One region of the Peribacillus sp. TE19612 genome, then DNA from elsewhere that is predicted to be linked to it. Evidence: riboswitches for the same ligand, from Rfam matches in the RefSeq annotation. Region 1 holds a riboswitch; each other region holds the start of a gene.
What was found. Region 1 has a riboswitch for cobalamin ahead of ACZ9AO_RS07215 (ribonucleoside-diphosphate reductase subunit alpha). Riboswitches for the same ligand answer to the same signal wherever they lie in the genome.
Positions count from the first base shown of each region.

Region 2: linked by a shared signal. The riboswitch ahead of ACZ9AO_RS01605 (energy-coupling factor ABC transporter permease) and the one ahead of ACZ9AO_RS07215 (ribonucleoside-diphosphate reductase subunit alpha) in region 1 are both predicted to bind cobalamin.
Region 3: linked by a shared signal. The riboswitch ahead of metE (5-methyltetrahydropteroyltriglutamate--homocysteine S-methyltransferase) and the one ahead of ACZ9AO_RS07215 (ribonucleoside-diphosphate reductase subunit alpha) in region 1 are both predicted to bind cobalamin.

Region 1 is NZ_JBWCCL010000003.1:261,810-268,929, reverse strand. It holds gene ACZ9AO_RS07230 (SulP family inorganic anion transporter) at 651-2,108, shown strand; gene ACZ9AO_RS07225 (hypothetical protein) at 2,194-2,340, shown strand; gene ACZ9AO_RS07220 (manganese-dependent inorganic pyrophosphatase) at 2,441-3,370, opposite strand; cobalamin riboswitch at 3,663-3,843, shown strand; gene ACZ9AO_RS07215 (ribonucleoside-diphosphate reductase subunit alpha) at 3,982-6,279, shown strand; gene ACZ9AO_RS07210 (ribonucleotide-diphosphate reductase subunit beta) at 6,325-7,120, shown strand, end outside.
Region 2 is NZ_JBWCCL010000001.1:338,342-345,461, reverse strand. It holds gene cobK (precorrin-6A reductase) at 1-154, opposite strand, end outside; gene ACZ9AO_RS01620 (sirohydrochlorin chelatase) at 151-1,095, opposite strand; gene cobJ (precorrin-3B C(17)-methyltransferase) at 1,114-2,751, opposite strand; gene ACZ9AO_RS01610 ((2Fe-2S) ferredoxin domain-containing protein) at 2,766-3,134, opposite strand; cobalamin riboswitch at 3,286-3,475, opposite strand; cobalamin riboswitch at 3,677-3,872, shown strand; gene ACZ9AO_RS01605 (energy-coupling factor ABC transporter permease) at 4,048-4,791, shown strand; gene ACZ9AO_RS01600 (energy-coupling factor ABC transporter substrate-binding protein) at 4,793-5,104, shown strand; gene cbiQ (cobalt ECF transporter T component CbiQ) at 5,091-5,867, shown strand; gene ACZ9AO_RS01590 (energy-coupling factor ABC transporter ATP-binding protein) at 5,886-6,731, shown strand; gene ACZ9AO_RS01585 (YozQ family protein) at 6,835-7,047, opposite strand.
Region 3 is NZ_JBWCCL010000005.1:4,207-11,326, forward strand. It holds gene ACZ9AO_RS10235 (D-2-hydroxyacid dehydrogenase) at 1-676, opposite strand, end outside; gene ACZ9AO_RS10240 (aminopeptidase) at 825-1,934, opposite strand; gene bcp (thioredoxin-dependent thiol peroxidase) at 1,946-2,416, opposite strand; gene ACZ9AO_RS10250 (potassium channel family protein) at 2,479-2,898, opposite strand; cobalamin riboswitch at 3,134-3,325, shown strand; gene metE (5-methyltetrahydropteroyltriglutamate--homocysteine S-methyltransferase) at 3,472-5,781, shown strand; gene ACZ9AO_RS10260 (acyl-CoA thioesterase) at 5,774-6,250, shown strand; gene ACZ9AO_RS10265 (ABC transporter permease) at 6,292-7,077, opposite strand; gene ACZ9AO_RS10270 (ABC transporter permease) at 7,082-7,120, opposite strand, start outside.

The DNA.
Region 1 (7,120 bases):
TTCCATATATGGTAAAAGGGGAAAATATCATTCCGATAAAAAAACTCTCTTACCTCCTGCCCACATATTGGCACAGTTAGAGCACGATCTTTTTTTCATTATAGGAATGGTAAAGGTTCAGTCACCCTTTAATGGGCTCGATAAGATATAAACCATGAAGTAATCATTGATTGTATCGCGTTTCGATAGTTCTAAAACCCATTTCTAGAATGTCATGAATCGGTTCCAATCGGTGGCGTAAAGCTAGTAGGAAAGGGAAATCCATGTTTTATTGATTTTTTAATTATGAAATAGATCTCTACCGTTTTACCACTCCCCCTTAGCGGGAATTTCACAAAAGCCTATAGGAGCCCCTTACGTCAAAAATGGCCAAGCCATTAACGGAAATCCAATTCGACTGACTTTATTACAAGTATGACCTGTATGCATTCGCCCACCTCCATATAATTGACTTCCCTCACATGATAGCTCAATCACCTTTTGCACCAATTCTTCTCTCTTAAAGCATTTTTCCTTCGTACGATAAGAAATGAATAGCCCTCGATTTGTCGTTTATATTATCCATATAGATAGAATAAAGGACTCATGCTATAATTTAGTGCGTTAAAAAAGAAATGAACACATATATAAAAGAAAGAAGGAGTGTTTCTTTGAATACATCTGCATACAAAAAGGAATGGTTCGGCAACGTTAGAGGAGATGTTCTATCGGGAATTGTCGTTGCCTTGGCATTGATTCCAGAAGCGATTGCCTTTTCGATCATTGCTGGCGTTGACCCAATGGTTGGTCTATATGCCTCATTCTGCATTGCCATCGTCATCTCCTTTGTCGGTGGAAGGCCGGGAATGATATCGGCTGCCACTGGCGCAATGGCACTCGTCATGGTCGACCTTGTTAAAGATCATGGCTTGAACTATTTACTTGCTGCAACAATATTGACTGGTTTGCTGCAAATTTTACTAGGGGTTTTAAAAATCGGGAAATTAATGAAGTTCATTCCGAAGCCGGTCATGACTGGTTTTGTAAATTCTTTAGCCATCTTAATTTTCACGGCACAACTCACCCATTTCGTGGGCGAAACATGGATCATGTATGTCATAACAGCCGTTTCATTAGCTATCATTTATCTTTTTCCTCTGATCACGAAAGTCATACCTTCACCACTTGTCGCCATCATATTCATGACGATCGTTGCAGTTACCACGGGGGCTACGGTGCGGACGGTTGGGGATATGGGGCAATTGACCGAAGCGCTTCCGATGTTCATGCTTCCAGACATCCCTTTGACCTTCGAAACTTTGGCGATCATTTTCCCTTATTCCATTGCCCTTGCGTTTGTTGGACTGCTTGAATCGTTATTGACGGCTCAAATTGTCGATGAGATGACTGACACGGACAGTAATAAAAATAAGGAAGCCAAAGGCCAGGGGATTTCGAATATCATCGCCGGATGTTTTGGCGGCATGGCAGGATGTGCGATGATCGGCCAATCCGGTATCAACATTAAATCGGGTGGAAGGGGCCGGCTCTCGACATTTGTAGCGGGCGCATTCCTTATGGTATTAATCGTGGTATTGAATGATGTCCTTATCAAAATACCGATGGCTGCACTTGTCGCAGTCATGATCATGGTTTCAATCGGGACATTTGACTGGTCTTCCCTAAAGAGCCTCACTAAAGCTCCTAAGTCGGATGCAGCCGTGATGATCGTGACGGTCCTCATTGTCCTTTATACACATGACTTATCAAAAGGGGTATTTGCCGGAGTGCTTTTGAGCATGATTTTCTTCTCGGCTAAAATTTCTAAAGTGGCAGTAGAGAAAACGGCAGACATCCAGGCTAAGAAAATCACTTATCGTATCAGCGGACAAATATTTTTCGCTTCTGTCCAGGACTTTGTTTCAAAGTTCGACTTCAAGGAAAAAGCCGATGCAATCGTCATCGACTTCTCCCATTCCAAGATCTGGGATGCTTCCGCAGTCGGTGCTGTCGATACGGTTATTCTTAAATATCAGCTCTTGGGAATACCTGTCCAAGTCCAAGGACTCGATGAAGAAAGTTCGACATTGCTTGAAAAACTCGCCACCTCAGAAAGTAAAATATCTTAAAGAAGTAAAATTCTGCTGAATAGAAACTTTTCAAACCGACAAAATAGATAACATGAATCATTTCCTTTTGAAAGGAGCGAAAAGCATGACACCAGAACAGGATTATACGGCAGCAAATCTGTCACCGGATTTATTGAATGAACTGAAAAGCTTTGAAAGCAAACTTGGCGAGGAAGCCAATAAAGAATTGATTGTCATCGCCTATGAAAAAGAAAAGGAATCTTTAAATTAAGAAAAAAGACTCAAACACCCTTAATGGGATGGTTGAGTCTTTTTCTTGAATGTACAGAAAAAGGGTGCCCATGTTTTTAATGAGCAACCCTTTTCCTGTATTATTTGCTGAATACGTCGGTTAAGACCGGCACGATTTGTTTTTTACGCGATACAACGCCTTCCAACACGGCGATGTTATTGTTTAATGAAACGTCATATGCCTTTTCAACTGCATATGCCGCTTTACCAAGGGCCAAGGCAACGGAATCATTAGTCAGGATATCCGTTACGACGAATAGGAACAAGTCCAATTCCTTCACTGCGATGACCGCTTCAATCGCCGCTTCCAATTCAGCTTGCTTAGCAAGGACTTCGTTCGGATCAACAGCATTGACCTGTGCTATTTCCACTTTAGCCATTCCCATGGAGAATTCCTTTGCATCAAGAGTGATGAGCTGGGCAATCGTTTTGTCGCTTAAGTCAGCTCCCGCTTTCAACATTTCCAAGCCATATTTTTCAGCGTCGACTCCCGCAATGGCAGCCAGTTCCATTGCTGCGGCAACGTCTTGCTCCGTGCAAGTCGGGGATTTGAACAATAAAGAATCGGAAATGATGGCAGATAGCATAAGACCTGCGATTGCTTTAGGGACTTCAATGCCGTTTTCTTTATAAATTTTATTTAAGATGGTTGCCGTACAGCCAACTGGTTCCGCACGGTAATATAATGGATCGCTTGTTTCAAAGTTAGCGATACGGTGATGGTCGATAACTTCCAACACACGGACTTGGTCAATATCTTCAGCACTTTGCTGGCGTTCGTTATGATCGACCAGGATTACGCCATCAGCTTCCCCTGCAACTTTTTCCACAAGACGGGGAGCATCGAATTTGAATTGGTCCAATGCATATTGAGTTTCACCATTCACTTCACCCAGACGAACTGGTTCAGCGTTGATACCTAACTGCTTTTTCAGATCTGCATAAGCGATTGCTGAACAGATTGTGTCTGTATCCGGGTTTTTATGTCCAAAAACTAATACTTTTTCCAAGATTTTATCCCCTTTTTCATAAATATTTTTCCGCGAATCCCCTCACCGCAATAAGGGAGAGCCACCTTAACTAGACACTTTATTTTAACACAAAATCCCGTAAAATCAGCGCTTGATTTATCCATTCCCCCATAAAATCTTTCATTCCCCTATCCTCTTCCATCACTTTGTCAATAGATAAGGGTTGGTTTTTTTCAAATATATTAGTTGAATTATCATCGTATATGGCTTACGATAATATAAGCATAAATACTAGATATTGATTACATAAACAATTCCAATAACTATATATAGAATTTTTATAATCCAAGGTGCCAGTGATGGCTGAAAAGGGAATCCGGTGTAAACCCGGAACTGTCCCCGCAACTGTAAATGTGACGAAATGAGAAAACCACTGTATAGCTCTCTATACGGGAAGGACTCAAAGTAGGATGATCATGAGTCAGGAGACCTGCCTTGAATTTTTCACGTTTCTTATTCTTCGGGGATTGAGATGATGAAACGATAGTATAACGGCTATTTTTTCATGGCTCTTTTATTCTATCGTTTGATCCGCTCAATTCTTTGGGCGGTTTTTTTATTTTAGCGGAAGTTAACAAGGAGGATTATTAATGACTCAAACATATAACTCTACCATAAGTGAAAATGACACAGAAGCGAAATCCATCCAGCTTGAGACGTTATCGAAGGAATTCGAAGGCCGTCTCGATATGGAAAAGTTCAAAAGGCGTTTTACAAAATGGCTTGATCGCAAAAGTGACTCAACCGAAGAACAGGCATCAAAAAAACTGATTCAGCTCGCTCTTGAAGGCGTGGATATCGATGCTCCGGATTGGACTTTCGTTGCTGCAGCAGAACTGTTGAATACAATGTATAGGGATGCACAAGCCAATCGAGGATATGAAGGCAAGAGTTATGGCCCATTCTATGAGCTGATCACAGAACTCTCCCAGCTATCGGAAGGTCAGCGTTATCCCATTTATAAACCAGAACTGCTATCTTCATATACAAAAGCGGAAATTGAGGAATTGGGATCGGTGATCGACCCGGAAAAAGATAAATTATTCTCTTACATAGGCATCTACTTATTGAATGACCGCTATCTGGCCCGCCCAAAAAAGGACAAGGTCTTCGAACTGCCACAAGAACGTTTCATGATCATCGCGATGGAAATCATGCGAATGGAAAAAACGGAGCACCGCCTGCAACTGATAAAAGAAGCATACTGGGCCATGTCCAACCTTTATATGACCGTTGCGACTCCTACACTCTCCAATGCAGGTAAAACACATGGACAGTTAAGCTCCTGCTTTATCGACGCAATTGAAGATTCCATTGACGGAATTTACCTATCAAACTACGATGCGGCAAAAGTATCTAAATTCGGCGGTGGTGTCGGTCTTTACGTCGGTAAGGTTCGCTCGCTTGGTTCCGATATCCGCGGTTTCTCTGGAAACAGTTCCGGCACTACGCCCTGGATTCGACTATTCAACCAGACAGCTGTAAGTGTCGATCAATTGGGTCAACGTAAAGGTGCCATCGCGATTTACTTGGATGCCTGGCATAAAGATATCATGAGCTTCCTCGATTTGAAGACTCAAAACGGGGATGACAGATTAAAAGCACATGATATTTTTACAGGTGTATGCATACCGGATTTATTCATGGAGGCTGTACGCGACAGAAAAGAATGGTATCTTTTCGATCCGCATACCGTTAAGCAAACCCTTGGATTTTCACTTGAAGATCTTTATGACGAAAAGAAAGGCGAAGGAAGCTTCAGGAATCATTATGCACTTGCTGTCGAGGCCGCAGAAAATGGCACGCTTCCAAACTATAGCTTTGAAAAAATCAATGCGATGGACATCATGAAAAGCATCATGATTTCTCAATTAGAAGAAGGCGTACCGTATATGTTCTACCGCGATGAAGTGAATCGGAAGAATCCGAATAAACATAGAGGTATGATTTATTGTTCTAACCTTTGCACGGAGATTGCCCAAAACCTAAGCCCTTCGACGATTACGGATGAATATGAAACAGAAGATGGAGATGTTGTTGTAGTTCGTAAAAGCGGCGATTTCGTTGTCTGCAACCTTTCATCCATTAACTTGCCACGAGCGGTGGGCAGCGATGTTCTGGAAAGATTGATTCCCATTCAGATCCGTATGCTGGACAATGTCATTGATGTGAATAATCTTCCTGTCAAACAAGCATCCATCTCGAACAAACGGTACCGGGCAATTGGTTTAGGAACGTTTGGATGGCATCATTTACTTGCCACACAGAATATTTATTGGGAATCCGATGAGGCTGTTCACTATGCAGATGCTTTATACGAAAAGATCGCTTACTTAACTATCAAGGCATCCAATGAATTGGCCAAGGAAAAAGGATCTTACCCATATTTTGAAGGTTCTGATTGGCATACAGGGGACTATTTCGAACTGCGTGACTATACAGATCAAAAATGGCTGGATTTAAAAGCAGACGTGCAGGAGCACGGGACCCGTAATGGCTATTTAATGGCGATTGCCCCTAATTCATCGACAGCCAAAATCGGTAATTCCACGGATGGAATCGATCCTTTGTATGAAATTGAATTTTACGAAGAAAAGAAAAACTTCAAATTCAAGGTGACCGCACCAGGCTTGACGCCAAATACGTATGAATATTATAAAAAGACGCGATTCAATTTGGATCAACTGGAAAGCATCAGGCAAAATGCAGCCCGCCAACGCCATATTGACCAAGCAATCAGCTTTAATCTGTATGTACACAATACAATCAAAGCGAAGGTCCTGTTGGATATCCATTTAACAGCATGGGAAAGCGGGTTGAAATCAACGTATTATGTTCGTTCGACGTCTTCCGAATATGACAATGCCTGTGAAAGCTGTTCAAGTTAACGTCAATCATGGCCCAGTAATCTATTCTTAAAGGAGTTTTCACGAATGACCAATCATATAAAAAAAATTCGGATGCTCGAACCGACGCATCCAACCAAGGCAACCGGTGTTTTCAAAGGAGAAGCTTCAGGCTTCCTCCTTTGGAACGATATTCAGTATGAAAAATTCTATGATACCTATACACAGCTCATCAATAACTTTTGGAAGCCTTCGAGCGTGAACATGATTCAGGATAAAAAGCAGTGGGGCGAATTGGATGAAGATATCCAGGACGCTTTTCTCGATATCCTTACGATGATTGCTGGAATGGACAGTCTTCAAACGCCCACTTTAGTAGAGATCCTTCGGTACATCAAAGATCCGGCGGCAAAAGCTATCCTGGCCAACATGGCCCAGCAGGAATCGATCCATAATGAGTCTTATTCCTATATCCTTGCTTCCTTGATCCCGGTAGGCAAGCAAAAACAGCTTTTCGACCGCATTAAAGAACATCCTGAAGTGATTAAGCGTAACCAACCGATCGTTGATGCTTATCAAACGTTCGTGGACGATCCCAGCCCTCAGCATTTATTCGAGGCACTGATCCATTCAACGAACCTTGAAGGGATTTATTTCTATCTGGCTTTCGCCTTTTATTATAATTTAGGACGCCAAAATCTAATGACCGGTTCCGCTACGATGATATCCTATATTCATCGCGATGAAATGGTCCATTTCGATTTCATTGGCATGCTCGTTCAAATCTTGATGTATGAATATCCTGAGTTAAATAATGAAGAAAACATGAAGTTCATCTATACAACGATTGAAAAGGCAGTCGAACTCGAAAAGGAATGGTCTG
Region 2 (7,120 bases), on a different contig from region 1:
CAGATAATCGGCCAATCCGGGTGGATATCCCTGCATCCTGCAAACTCTTGGCCGCCGATTCGGTTACAACAGTTGCCAAAACCTTGAACCCAACCTGCTGCATCTCAATCGCTAATTCCCTTGCATCACTTGTACCCGCCAAGAACAAAATCATTTTGATGTCCCCACCGCTTGCCCATCATGATCGTGGTGATGATCATGGTCGTGATGGTGATCATGGTCGTGATGGTGATCATGGTCGTGGTCGTGATCATGGTCGTGGTCGTGATGGTGATGATGGTGAGCATGTCCATGTTCCTCGACATGTTTACGATAGTTTTCCAAATCACGCGCCCCGCTTGATTTGCCTTCACTGGCTTCAATTACTCGTTCTTGCAGAATGTTCTGTAAGGTTGGATGATATCCAAAATACTTTGCCAATATGAATTCTCGATCATGATATTGCTCTTGATAGCCTTTCAGCATATCCTCCATTCTTTCCATCAACACCCCAGTGAAGAGGAAATATGGCAGCATCACTATTTTTTTTGCCCCTAAGCGGATGCATCGTTCAATACCTTCATCAACGTGAGGGTCCGTTACACCCATGAAGGCTGTTTCGACCCATTTAACGTTTAATTTTTCCCATAATAATCGTGAAATTTTAAATATATCACTATTTGCATCAGCATCACTGCCGCCTCGGCCAATTAGCAATATCGCTGTCTCTGAATGTTCAGAGGTCGTATCGAATCCCGCTTCCTCAAGACGGTCTGTCAGGATCGTCAATACATCATGGTGGACCCCGATCGTTTGGCCATATGTGAATTTCACTTCTGGATACTTGGTTTTCCCATCCTCTATTTCAGCTGGGATATGTAATTTCGAATGTCCTGCATGCAACAAAATGATCGGTATGACGATAACTTCAGTAGCCCCTCGTTTTACACAATTATCAATTCCTTTGGATATATTCGGTGCCGCAAATTCCAAGAAGCACGTTTCCACTAGGAAACGCCCGTCCATTGCCGGAATCATATTTTCAATAAAATGACGGACTTCTTCATTTCCCGAAGCCAACCGGCTTCCGTGTCCTACGAACAAAACTGCTTTCATTTACTTTCCCCCTCTTGATTAGTCTTCACAAGGCGCAGGCTCTATGTTTATTTTGGGAGCGATGTCCTGATAAGAAAAATTCTGTATCTTTTTCGAACGTTTGAAGTATTTAAAAAGCCGCTCATTTGGATGGGCATTTTGCTTATACTCGCCGACAATGTCCGTGATCAGTTCTACAAGCTGTTCCGGTTCAATGCCTTCCGCTACCGGCTGACCCGGATGGGCTGTTCTTCCAACCGGTTTAGCTCCAAGAAATAAGTCGAACTTCCCTTTTCGGAAGACAATCCCGATATCATCCATCACAGCACTATAACAAGCCATCCCACACCCATTAAAGCCGATGTTCAGTTCCTTGGGCATGCTCATTCCGCCAAGCACCCGGTGTATTTCGTCCGCATAAGGAATGGATTCCGCTTTTTCACCATCACAGAAATCACAGGCTTTTAATGTCAGTACATCTCCAATCGGCGACAAAAGAAAGTTTGCTGATTGCAATTTCCCCGTAATGACTTCCGGATCCGTTGTCGGAATCTTTAAGACGATTTTATGATTTGGCGTGTATTCCATCGTTCCCTTTTCCCCGACAACTTCCGCAAGTGTCATCATTTGTTTGGGAGTGAATTGTTTATTCGCCACACCTGGACTAACGGCAAGTTCGAACACCGACTCCATTTTTTGCTGAACAACCGGCTTAATGGATTGCTGAACGGCTTGACCCTTGACTCTTGACAGGGCCTCCATTGCCATTTCGAAGGAAGCTTGCTTCTTTTCAGGTGCTTTTGTAAGTAAGCCAACTCCTCCAGCGGACTCGGGTAAGGCTTCTTGATCTAATGCCCACGGTTCCGCTTCTTTTTGCAGTCGCTGATGCGGCTTCAAAGTTTGCTTTTCCGAATTCAACGTATATTTTCTTTGATAGCCTCTTGGTGTGATGATTTTGTCGTCATATAAAAAGGTGGATGAATTACCGATAATGACGGTGGTCAACATTCCAATATCGTGATTCAACATATCCTTCAAATTGGTAATGACAATATCCTGCCTATCGCGATAAGCACTTTTCACCAACCCGACAGGTGTATCCGGCGAGCGGTAGCGAAGGAGAATTTTCTGTGTTTCAACAATTTGCCGGGTCCGCCTGCCGCTGCGCGGATTATACAGTGCAATGACAAAGTCTGCCATTGCAGCTGCTTCAACCCTTTTAGCGATCAGTTCCCAAGGAGTTAAATGATCACTGAGGCTGATCGTACACGAATCGTGCATGACAGGCGCCCCAAGTAAAGACGCACATGAGTTGATTGCTGAGATGCCAGGAATGACTTCAATGCCCACTCCAGTTTCTTCTTTCCAGCCTTTTTCAATCAATACTTCATAGACCAACCCTGCCATCCCGTAAACTCCGGCATCCCCACTGGAAATCACCGCCACTTTCTTTCCCAGCTCCGCTTGTTTCACCGCTTCCTGTGCACGTGATACCTCTTCGGTCATCCCCGTACTAATGATCGTTTGATCTGTTAGCAGTCCCTGAATGAGTTCAACATAAGTTTTATAACCAATGATGTAGTCACTTTCTTGAAGGGCTTCGACGGCACGTTTGGTAATGTGTTCAAAATTCCCGGGCCCAAAGCCCACGACGAATAATTTACCGTTTGTACTCATTAAGACATCTCCTTTTACGCTTTGTTCTTTGAAATACCCGTATGAGCAGGAAAATCTGGATTAGGGGTCATTTCCCCGTCTTTGTATTGATAGATCATCTGTGGAACAAACTCACCATCATCGATATTACTGACGATCTGCCGACCGAAATCAGGCGTTTCCACTCGATACCAGTTTCCTTGGGGATAGGCAATAACTACGCAGGCATCCTTACATCTCCCGTTACAGCGTGTCCTCGTTGTATGGATTTTCAGATCCAGTCCTTTTGAAGCAATTTCATCGCGAATCGCTTGGGTTACTTCTTCCCCGCCCTTTTTCATGCAGCTGCTCCCATTACAAATCAACAGATGCGTATTTGTACCCGTCAAGTTCCAAGTAGTCATCTTCTTCCTCCTGAGTTCAGGGAAAAGGCAAAATAAAAAACCTTAACATAAGAGTCAAGGTTTAAAAAAACTATATGAATGAGGAGCCAAAGGCAAGCTTGCCAAATCCTCCCAAAATCGTCATAGTCCTTCTACCTTTCCCTCCGAAAAGTATCATGCAATTTTAAAAGCAGGTTTCCTGGCTTACGCTTCATTTTACTTTGTCCCTTCCCGGCATCATGCCAGTGGCTATCGACAATTTCATCAGCGTTTACAGTAGCGGGGGCTGCATCGGATTTTCACCGATTTCCCTATTATCCCTTGATTATTCATACAAGGGCACTTTTAAAATGAAATATTTGGTTTTATTATACATTTCCAACTAACTTAATCTATCATATAACAACTTTGTCAAAATTCAATAGTTTATTCCGACTGTTTAGAAAAGTTTAAACGTGTAAAACCAGTTACAATCCTTTCCTCGCAACAAACTTCGACCCAAAAAAAAAGATAGTGTAGCTGGAATTATTTCTTTATGGTACACTATACGAGAATTTTCTAAATAATTACATAAGTTTCATGGTGTTGAATTTCTCGGAATTCAGCTTAAAAGGGAAGCCGGTGAAAATCCGGAGCGGTCCCGCCACTGTAAAGGGAAGTTCCATTACTTTAACTTTAATCCACTGTCAAATGAGATGGGAAGGATGTAATGGGATGATGAACCAAAGCCAGGAGACCTGCCATGAAGCGTGAAACTGTTTCAGCCTACGAGGATGGGCGTGCGGATCAGGCAGAATGGCCCAAGGTTGGTTCATGTTGCAAAATTCCTGTTCATTACGCACTTCTTTCCTTTGAGAGAAGTGCTTTTTAGTTTGGGCGCCGCTTTTCTTCTCAAGATTGATCAGAACAATTAAAAGTGTTGAAAGGAGAAAGAATGAAAAGAACCAATTGGAAAATTATTTATTTTGTCATTTTACTGCTTTTTGTCCCGAAACGGGCATTGGCCATGCATATCATGGAGGGCTTTTTACCCATAGAATGGGCTATATTCTGGTGGGCCGTGTCGCTTCCATTTTTAATCCTGGGGTACCGGTCCATTAGGTCCAAAGTAAGGGAAAACCCAGAAACAAAAATGATACTAGGCCTATCGGGCGCATTTGTATTTATATTATCGGCCCTAAAGATTCCTTCCGTTACGGGAAGTTCTTCGCACCCTACCGGAGTTGGTTTAGGTTCCATACTATTCGGACCATTGGCCATGAGTGTAGTCGGCTCCATCGTTCTGTTATTTCAAGCTGTTTTACTGGCACACGGAGGTTTGACGACATTAGGGGCCAATGCATTCTCCATGGCCGTTTGCGGACCGTTCATTGCTTACTTTGTCTTCAAGGGCGCAACTAAATTGGGGTGGTCTTTTTCACTTGCCGTATTCTTGGCAGCTGCTTTTGGGGATTTGGGCACCTATGTGGTAACTTCTGTTCAACTTGCTCTTGCTTTCCCTTCCGAGGTAGGAGGATTCATGGCCTCTTTCAGTAAATTTGCAGGGATTTTTGCCCTGACCCAAATTCCCTTGGCCATCAGTGAGGGGTTATTGACAGTCGTCGTAATGAATTTCTTGAAAAAATACAATCTAGGCGAATTGAAATTGCTGCGAGTTTTATCTAAGGAGGCCCGTTAAAATGAAAAAAAGTTTACTGCTGCTTTTCCTGGTTGTCATTCTTGCAACCATACCGTTAATCACCCAACAAGGAACGGAATTTGGCGGTGCCGACGGCGAAGCTGAGGAAGCCATCACTAAGATCCAGCCGGAATACAAGCCATGGTTCAACAGTATTTGGGAGCCGCCAGGTGCAGAAACCGAAAGCTTATTATTTGCGCTGCAAGCTGCAATCGGAGCTGGTTTCATTGGGTATTTCATAGGTGTAACGAGACAAAGGAATAAGCAAACCAAACAAGAAATTCCCGAAAAATCGAAGCATGTTACTCATTGATAAATATGCCTATTTCAATGGGCTAAAGGATGTACATCCGTTGGAAAAGATGGTTTTTGCACTCTCTCTTTTGCTGTTTTCGTTAACGGTAAGGGATATGGCCGTTTCGCTCATCACTTTTACGGTGATGAGCGCTTTAATCATTTTTGCGGCAAAAATCCCTCTTTCTTATTATCTTAAATTACTTCTATTACCAGGATTTTTTATACTATCAGGAACCATTACCATCCTTTTTTCTTTCACTGGTAAATTCACTTCGATTTCGAATATATGGTGGTCCTGGAAGATCGGGAATTGGCAAATATTCATCAGCGATGACAGCTTTGGTACGGTGGCCAATTTGATCACTGTCGTATTCTGCAGCATCAGCTGTTTATATTTCCTTACCTTAACTACACCCATTACCGTCATCCTATCCGTGCTGCGAAAATTTAAAGTGCCTTCGTTATTGGTCGATTTAATAGAATTGACCTATCGATTCATCTTTATTTTTTTAGATACGGCTTTGGCCATTCACCAATCACAAGCTTCACGGCTGGGGTATGGTTCGTTTAGGAAAGGCATTCGATCTCTCGGATTACTAATTTCATCATTATTTTTAGGAGTATTGCAGCGCTCTGGACAGTTGACGATGGCCATGAACGCAAGAGGCTATCAGGAGAACCTTTCCTATATCGAGGATACTTACACCTATTCCTCACGCAATTGGCTGATCGCGATTGTCATACTAGGAAGCTTAATCCTTATTAATGGATATTTGTAAATTGGAGGCAACCCAACAATGGACGAGCATATTTTTCATATAGAAGGCCTCACCCATCAATTCGCAGATGGGACCTTCGCTTTAAAAGGACTTTCGCTAACGATCCAACAAGGTAAAAAAATTGCATTATTAGGCAATAATGGTGCTGGCAAATCGACTTTATTCCTCCATTTAAATGGTCTATTACAACCTACTGCAGGAAGGATCAGATTTAAGGGCAAGAAAATGAAATATGACCGGAAAGCATTATTATCATTACGAAAGCAAGTCGGTATCGTTTTTCAAGATCCCGACTCTCAGCTCTTTTCCGCTAATGTACAACAGGATATATCGTTTGGACCAATGAATTTAGGATGGGATAGAATTGCAGTCCAGGAGAAAGTAAATTGGGCAATGGCTGAAACGGAAGTAACCGAACTAAAAGATAGACCTACCCATTTTTTGAGCCTTGGGCAAAAAAAACGGGTCGCCATCGCAGGGGTACTTGCCATGGAACCCGATGTCTGGCTCCTGGACGAGCCTACCGCTGGATTGGATCCTTATTTCTCAAGACAGATCATGAATCTGCTGGACAGTATTCACCACCCTGACAAAACGATAATCCTCTCAACTCATGATGTTAATTTGGCTTACCAATGGGCTGATGAAGTCGTGGTCATGAACGATGGTAAGGTCATATACCAAGGGGACCCTGTTTCCGTTTTCCATGATGAAGACGTTTTGCTGCAGGCACATCTGGAGAAACCGTGGGTTTTTGAAATGTTTCAAGCCCTTCTTCAATCAAGGAATCTTGCAGAAAGGTACCTTTTCCCAAGAACGAAGGAAGAATTGCTTCAAAATTTGGAGACAGAAAAGATTTATTAATTAATTATCCCCTAGCTTCTGCTTTCCTGAAGCTAGGGGATCTAACCGATATATTTTAGAAATAGCGGGCGATAATCCTCCCTAAAAAACAAAAATCCCAGTATTACTTTTCTTCCTTTTCTTTTGTAATCTCAATATCTCTTCCATTTACATCATCAATGACTGCCTTTATCTCGCCTTCCGCATAAGTATCCGAGACTTGTTCGTGGGTTCGAGCCAGTCCAGTAGATAAAGGATCTTCCCGTTTATAATCGCTGACATCATATAATCTCCCGGCAACTTCTGAAGATTCATTTTTTGATTGCTTGCTATCCATTTTTTTCACTCCTAGTTTTTAAATCATCATTGCAGTATTAAAGACAAAGGTATTTTGTGTAAAAAACGAAGCA
Region 3 (7,120 bases), on a different contig from region 1:
GGCCAATATTCACGAATACTGCAGATTCTTTCATGGCTTTGAAGTGTTCTTTTTGCAGAAGGCCCTTCGTTTCATCCGTACTTGGCAGGACGGATACAATATAATCGGCTCCCGGTATGGCTTCCAATAAATGCTCCAGGTCATAAAGGTAATCGATGGATTCCACCGGTTTCCCGCTCCGGTTCATTCCTATCGTCTTCATCCCAAAGGCTTTCCCAAGTCGAGCCACTTCCCCTCCAATTGCACCCACACCCATTACGAGCATAGTCTTGCCATTCAATTCCCCGACTTCAATCTTTCTATCCCACAATTCTTCCTTTTCATTCTTCATAAGCAGCTTCAATTTCTTTTCATATTGCAAAAGCATCCCTATCGTATACTCGGCCATCGGGATTTTATGAATGCCTCTAGCGTTGGTCACTATAATGCCTCGTTCCTCGATGGCTTTAAATGGCATTAGTTCCATCCCTGCACTCATGACCATGATCCATTTCAAGTTCGCTGCTTTCCCAATGATTTCTTCAGTTAAATCTTCACCATATGTAATTAAGATTTCCGCTTCAGGAAGCGGCCCATCCTTCCATCCTTTTTGATAAATGAAGTTCAAATCAGGAAAAGCTTTCATTATTTTCGTTTGGATACCTTCATTCGGAATGACAGTCGAAAGTATTAACATGTTTATCTCTCCCTTTTAATTAACATAAAAAAACACGGGCTCTATGTGTCCCGCGCAACTTTCTCTGAGGAGGTATTCCCTTAATAAAGCATATTCGGGTGTCCCCTTTTTGAGTTGGACAAAAGCCTTACCCTTATTAAAAAAGGCTTTATTTTAAAGAATTTGGGTTTAATGCATGTAATTCCGGCAAAACAAAAAAGCCATCCCTTCTGATCAGGACGTCGTCGAAATAGATGTCACCGCCCCCATATTCCGGACGCTGTATCAAGACCATATCCCAATGTATCGATGACCGGTTTCCATTATCCGCTTCATCATAGGCAAGCCCAAGAGCCAAGTGCAGACTCCCGCTTATTTTCTCATCAAACAAAATATCGTCCATAGGTTCCAATATGTATGGATTGATTCCAATAGCGAACTCCCCTATAAACCGGGACCCTTCATCAATATTCAGGATTTGGTTCATTTCAGGGTCACGATTGGAAGTCGCTTTAATGATTTTCCCCTTTTTGAAGTTTAATTCTATGTCACTAAAGGTGATTCCTTCATAGGTTGTGGGTGTGTTGAAGGATATCCTTCCATTGAGACTATCTTTTATGGGTGCCGTAAATACTTCCCCATCCGGTAAATTCTTTTTTCCGGCACATATGACGGCCGTCATGCCTTTGATGGAAAAGGTCAAATCTGTCCTTGGTGAAACGATCCTGACTTTGTCAGTACGTTGCATCAATTGTTTTAACGGCTTCAAAGCCGCCTCCATTTTCCCGTAATCCATTGTGCATACGTTCAAAAGAAAGTCTTCGTACCTATTGAAGGTCATGCCGGCTTTTTGCGCTGATGCCTTGGTGGGGTAATTAAGTAAGACCCAACGTCGGTTGTTTACATAAAAAAGTGTAGGGGAATTCATGGCCTCCCCTTGAAGACGGTGCCTCTCGATGGGAACATCAGTCATTTCCGCATTGTTTTCTTCCCCAGTGATGATGATGACCGCATCGATATCCGTATATTTCTTCAAGGCCCATTGTGAAGCTGTGTCAAGCTGCTCCTTCACATTCCCTAGTAACAGGTGGCGGCTTATCTCATCGTCCTCGAGTTCCACATATGGATAAGCACCCACTCTGTATATTTCATCAATCAACTCTTTCAATAATGGTTTCGTGTTGATATGCCCCCGTATGAGGATTCTCTCTTTAGGCTGTAATTGTATCGAATGATGAATCAGCCTGGCTGCAAGCTTCGTTATCCTCTCATCCTTCATCTGCCTATCCCTTATTTTTCGAGTTCGCGAAGAGTTTCAAGCGCTTCTTCGACGTGGCCTTTAACCTTTACTTTACGCCATTCTTTGACTACATTTCCAACCTTATCAATCAGGAAAGTTGAACGTTCAATGCCCATATACTCCTTGCCGAAGTTCTTTTTCAATTGCCAAACATCAAATGATTCAGCTGCTTCATGATTTTCGTCAGCCAGCAGCAGAAAAGGCAATCCATGTTTTTCGATGAATTTTTCATGACGTGCCGCTGGATCTGGGCTGATACCAAGGATGACCGCGTTCAATTCCTCGAATTGCTCATTATGGTCCCGGAAATCACAGGCCTCCGTCGTGCAACCTGGCGTCATGTCTTTTGGGTAAAAATATAAAACAATGTTTTTCCCCTTAAAATCCGATAGGGAAACCATTTCACCATTGTTTGCAGGGAGTTTGAAATCAGGTGCTTTTTCTCCAATTTTAACAGTCATATTGAACCCTCCATTTCTTTCATTATGGTAAGAGTACCCAATAATCGAAAGAAACACAACTTTCATTTATCCTTCCTATCTTTCTGCTCCAGATCGATCACCGTACGAATCACGAACGCTGCCGGCAGTGTATACCCAATGAAGGCCTGAATGGTAGCTATCATCCTGCCCATGCCAATCGGGGCTATATCTCCATACCCTACAGAAAACATCGTCATCGCACTAAAATAAAAAGAAGTCTTCAATTGTTCATAGAAAGTCCCATCCAACCGATTGCCCATATCAAGAATCACCGAATGATTCTGAAGCTCGTATAATAAATATATCAGTGCAAATCCAACTAATATCGTCGCATATAAATTGCCAAGCCACAGCATATCCTCAAGAGAAAACTTCTTTCCTCCCGACTCAACAAGAAATAACGTACGAATGCTCATCACCATGCAAAAAATGATTCCTGCAATCAAGATGTAGAAAGTCATCCCCCACGCCCCATTTCAAAACGCCACTCCCTCTATACATACTCCCTGTCCAAACAATATATTCTTTTTTAGGAATCAGCCTTATCACCGACAAACTTTAAACGGAAACTTTCCCGAATCTTTTTTCCATGTTGACCCTTTTGGTCGGATATGTTAAGATTGTCTAAATTTTTATAATAATTTTTATTTTATAAATATTTGACCTGCAAACAATTAACAAGGCAGGTTTTGCAAAATTTCATATGTGGAAATAGGTTCCTAATTTTCATTAGGATTAAAAGGGAAGTCCGGTGTAATTCCGGCACGGTCCCGCCACTGTAATGGGAATGTTAGCGTCAATCAATATGCCACTGATCAACGGATCGGGAAGGCCAGCCGCTAATGATATTCCCTAAGTCAGGAGACCTGCCTATCTCGACAACACTGTTTTAACCTACGGGAGATAGGGAGGTGTTAGGGACCTTATAATTGTAAGGGGCATTTTGCATGCCTCTTTATTTTAAGCATTTCTAACTTTCTTTTTTGACGGTTAGGAATGCTTTTTTTATTGTTCGAACAAATGAATGTAGGAGGATGGGAATTTTGAAAAGCAGCAGTTTGGGTTACCCTCGAATCGGGGAAGATCGTGAATGGAAACGTACATTGGAAGCTTACTGGTCCGGTAAAATCGATGAAGCGGAATTTACGTCACAACTAAAAGCCATCCGTTTAGGCAACTTACAAAAACAGAAGCAACAAGGCATTGATATCATCCCTGTCAACGACTTCACTTTTTATGATCAAATGCTCGATATGTCCGTCATGTTCGGTCTTGTTCCTGAACGTTATTCAGCATATGAAGGCGGAAGCGTCCCCCTTTCCGTTTATTATTCAATGGCCCGCGGAAACAATGATGAAGTCGCTTCCGAAATGACGAAATGGTTCAATACGAACTATCACTATATTGTCCCTGAATTAAAACTGGCACAGCTTACTTTAACAGAAAATAAACCACTTACAGCATATCGGGAAGCCAAGGAAAAGCTAGGAATCGAAACAAAGCCCGTTTTGATCGGACCTTATACTTTCCTCTCCCTTTCAAAAGGCTTCAATAAACAAGAAATCCCTGGCATCATCCTGAGCCTGCTTCCCCTATACACGCAAATCCTGCGGGAGTTGGAGCAAGAAGGCGTGAAGTGGGTTCAAATGGACGAACCTTCCCTTGTTTCATCCATTTCCAAGGATGATATGCAAACCGTTACTTACCTCTATGAAAAACTGAATGAAGCAGCACCAAACCTGAACATCATGCTACAAACATACTTTGATGCGGTGGAACATTACCAAGAAGTCATCGAATTACAAGTCCAAGGGATCGGTCTTGATTTTGTACATGATAAAGGGAGGAATTTAAGTAACCTTGAGGCATTCGGTTTCCCGAAGGACAAAGTGCTTGCAGCGGGTGTGATTGACGGAAAAAACATTTGGCTATCTGATTTATCCCAAAAAATCGAATTGATCGAGACACTTAAGAAACAGGTAGCCGAGGACCAAATCTGGCTACAGCCCTCTTGTTCCCTGCTTCATGTCCCGGTGACCGTTCGTAATGAAACCGCCCTTTCAAAAGAAGTGAAAGAGGCCCTTGCTTTCGCTGATGAGAAACTTGAGGAAATCACACTTTTGGTCAAAGGGAATAATCAAGGCATTGAAGCAATCGCCGAAAAAGTCGATGCCAATATATTTACGATTCAAACGTTAGCCAATTCAAATGTCCGTAATCACGGGTCTGTACAATCCAATGTCGAAAAGGTTAAAACCAGGACCGCCGGCCGTCAGCTTCCATTTAAAGACCGTTACCAAAAACAACAGGAATTTTTCAAATTGCCTTTTCTCCCTTCGACTACAATCGGCAGCTTTCCGCAGACATTTGAAGTTAAACAAGCACGCGGGAAATTCAATAGAGGAGAATGGACAGCCCAGCAATATGAAACATTCGTTAACGAAGAAATCGGCAGGTGGATCGAAATCCAAGAAGAAATCGGTTTGGATGTTCTCGTTCACGGGGAATTCGAACGGACGGATATGGTTGAATACTTCGGCCATAAATTAGGCGGATTCGTCTTTTTAGAAAAGGGTTGGGTACAATCCTATGGGTCCCGCTGTGTGAAACCGCCAGTCATCTACGGCGACATCCATTTCATCGAACCGATGACAGTCAAGGAAAGTGTATACGCACAATCACTGACGAAGAAGACGGTGAAGGGAATGCTGACAGGTCCTGTTACGATTTTGAACTGGTCATTTGTCCGTGATGATATTTCCAGGGAGAATGTTTGCTATCAGCTGGCGCTCGCTTTGGAAAAAGAAGTCATTGCCTTGGAATCTGCTGGAATTAAAATGATTCAGGTTGATGAGCCTGCACTTAGAGAAGGTCTGCCATTGAAAAAAAGCGATCGCGACGAGTATTTGAACTGGGCAGTGAATTCATTCTTGATATCCACATCAAGCGTGGAGGATACAACCCAAATTCACACGCATATGTGCTATTGCGACTTCAACAGTTTCATGGACGTCATCTCCTCCCTCGATGCCGATGTAATTTCCATCGAAACATCCCGCAGTCATGGGGAGCTCGCTTCCGCATTCGAGGAAAAAACATATGAAAAAGGCATTGGCCTGGGGGTGTATGATATTCACAGCCCTCGTGTGCCGGCAGTGGAAGAAATGGTCGATATGATTGAACGGGGCATAAAGGTATTGGATAAAGACCAGTTTTGGATTAATCCCGACTGCGGCCTGAAAACAAGGGGTATCCCGGAAACCGTCGCTTCCCTGAAAAACATGGTCGAAGCAGCAAAAATCGTCCGTGAAAACCTTTTAGTAAACCAACAGGCAAATGATTGAGAAAAACGTTGCCCATCCAACACAGCAGTCACGGACTTTTTTAACCGACCTTGTTTTTCCACCGGATACAAATCATCATAATACCATCTTTGGCGGAAAAGTAATGGCCTATGTTGATAAAATAGCTTGCATTTCCGCTATGCGCCATTGTCGAAAACCCGTTGTGACTGCTTCAAGCGACTCTTTTGATTTTTTGGCCCCCATCAAAACAGGGGACGCGATCAACCTTGAAGCTTATGTCACCTGTGCTCATCGCACATCAATGGAGGTATTCGTGAAAGTGGAACGTGAGAACCTATTAACAGGTGAAAAACAGCTAACGGCACGCGCTTTTTTAACGATGCTTGCCATTGATGAAGACGGTAAGCCGACAAACGTACCTCAGGTCATTCCGGAAACGGAAGAGGAAAAACAGCAATATGTTCAAGCCCAAGCAAGATATATCGAAAGAAAGAAAAAACGGAACTAAACAAAAACCCCTTCAACATGAATGCTGTTGAAGGGGTTCTTTCAGTTCCCTGCCCCGCGGTACCTCTTCACTCCCTGATTCCATATGAAAACGGATATCACGAAAAAGGCAACCCCAATTACAGGTGTGGCAAATGCATATGCATACCACTCTTCTTTTCTTAGGAAATAAGATGCCGGATAGACACCGACAAACGCAAATGGCAGCACCCATGTAAGGACAAAACGGATGACCTTATTATAAATATCAACAGGATAGCGCCCGTAGTTCCCGATATTGTACATCATTGGCATGATGGATGTTTTCGCATCCGACCAGAACCCAATGCTTGCTATCGCAACGAATATGGCTGCATAGGCAAGGGCACCGCCTATTGCAAAAATGATGAAAAGAATCGGGTCATACCACGCAAGCTGCAGATCCAATGAAATCCCCGAATAGAATATGATGATCAAACCGGTCACAACACCAAATAACGCTTCAAGTTCGATTCTTTCTAAAATGACTTGAAACAGGCTATGGATCGGTCTTGTTAATATCCGGTCCATTTCACCTTTGACGATATAGCGGTCATTAAAGTCCCAGATGTTGAAAAAGGCTGAAAAAAGGGCGAATGGGATAAGGAAAAACCCATAAATGAATATGATTTCTTCACGGCTCCAGCCGCTTAAAAATTGGGTATGTCCAAAAACGACTAAGATAAATACCAGATTCACGACCTGATTGAGCAGGTCAGATAGGATTTCCATGAAGAAATCCGCTCTGTATTGCAATCTTGTTTTCATATATTGACTCACATATTGAAAAAACATCGATACATAAAACATCCCGTCAACCTCCTTGAATAATCAGCTGTTTTTTTGCGACTAT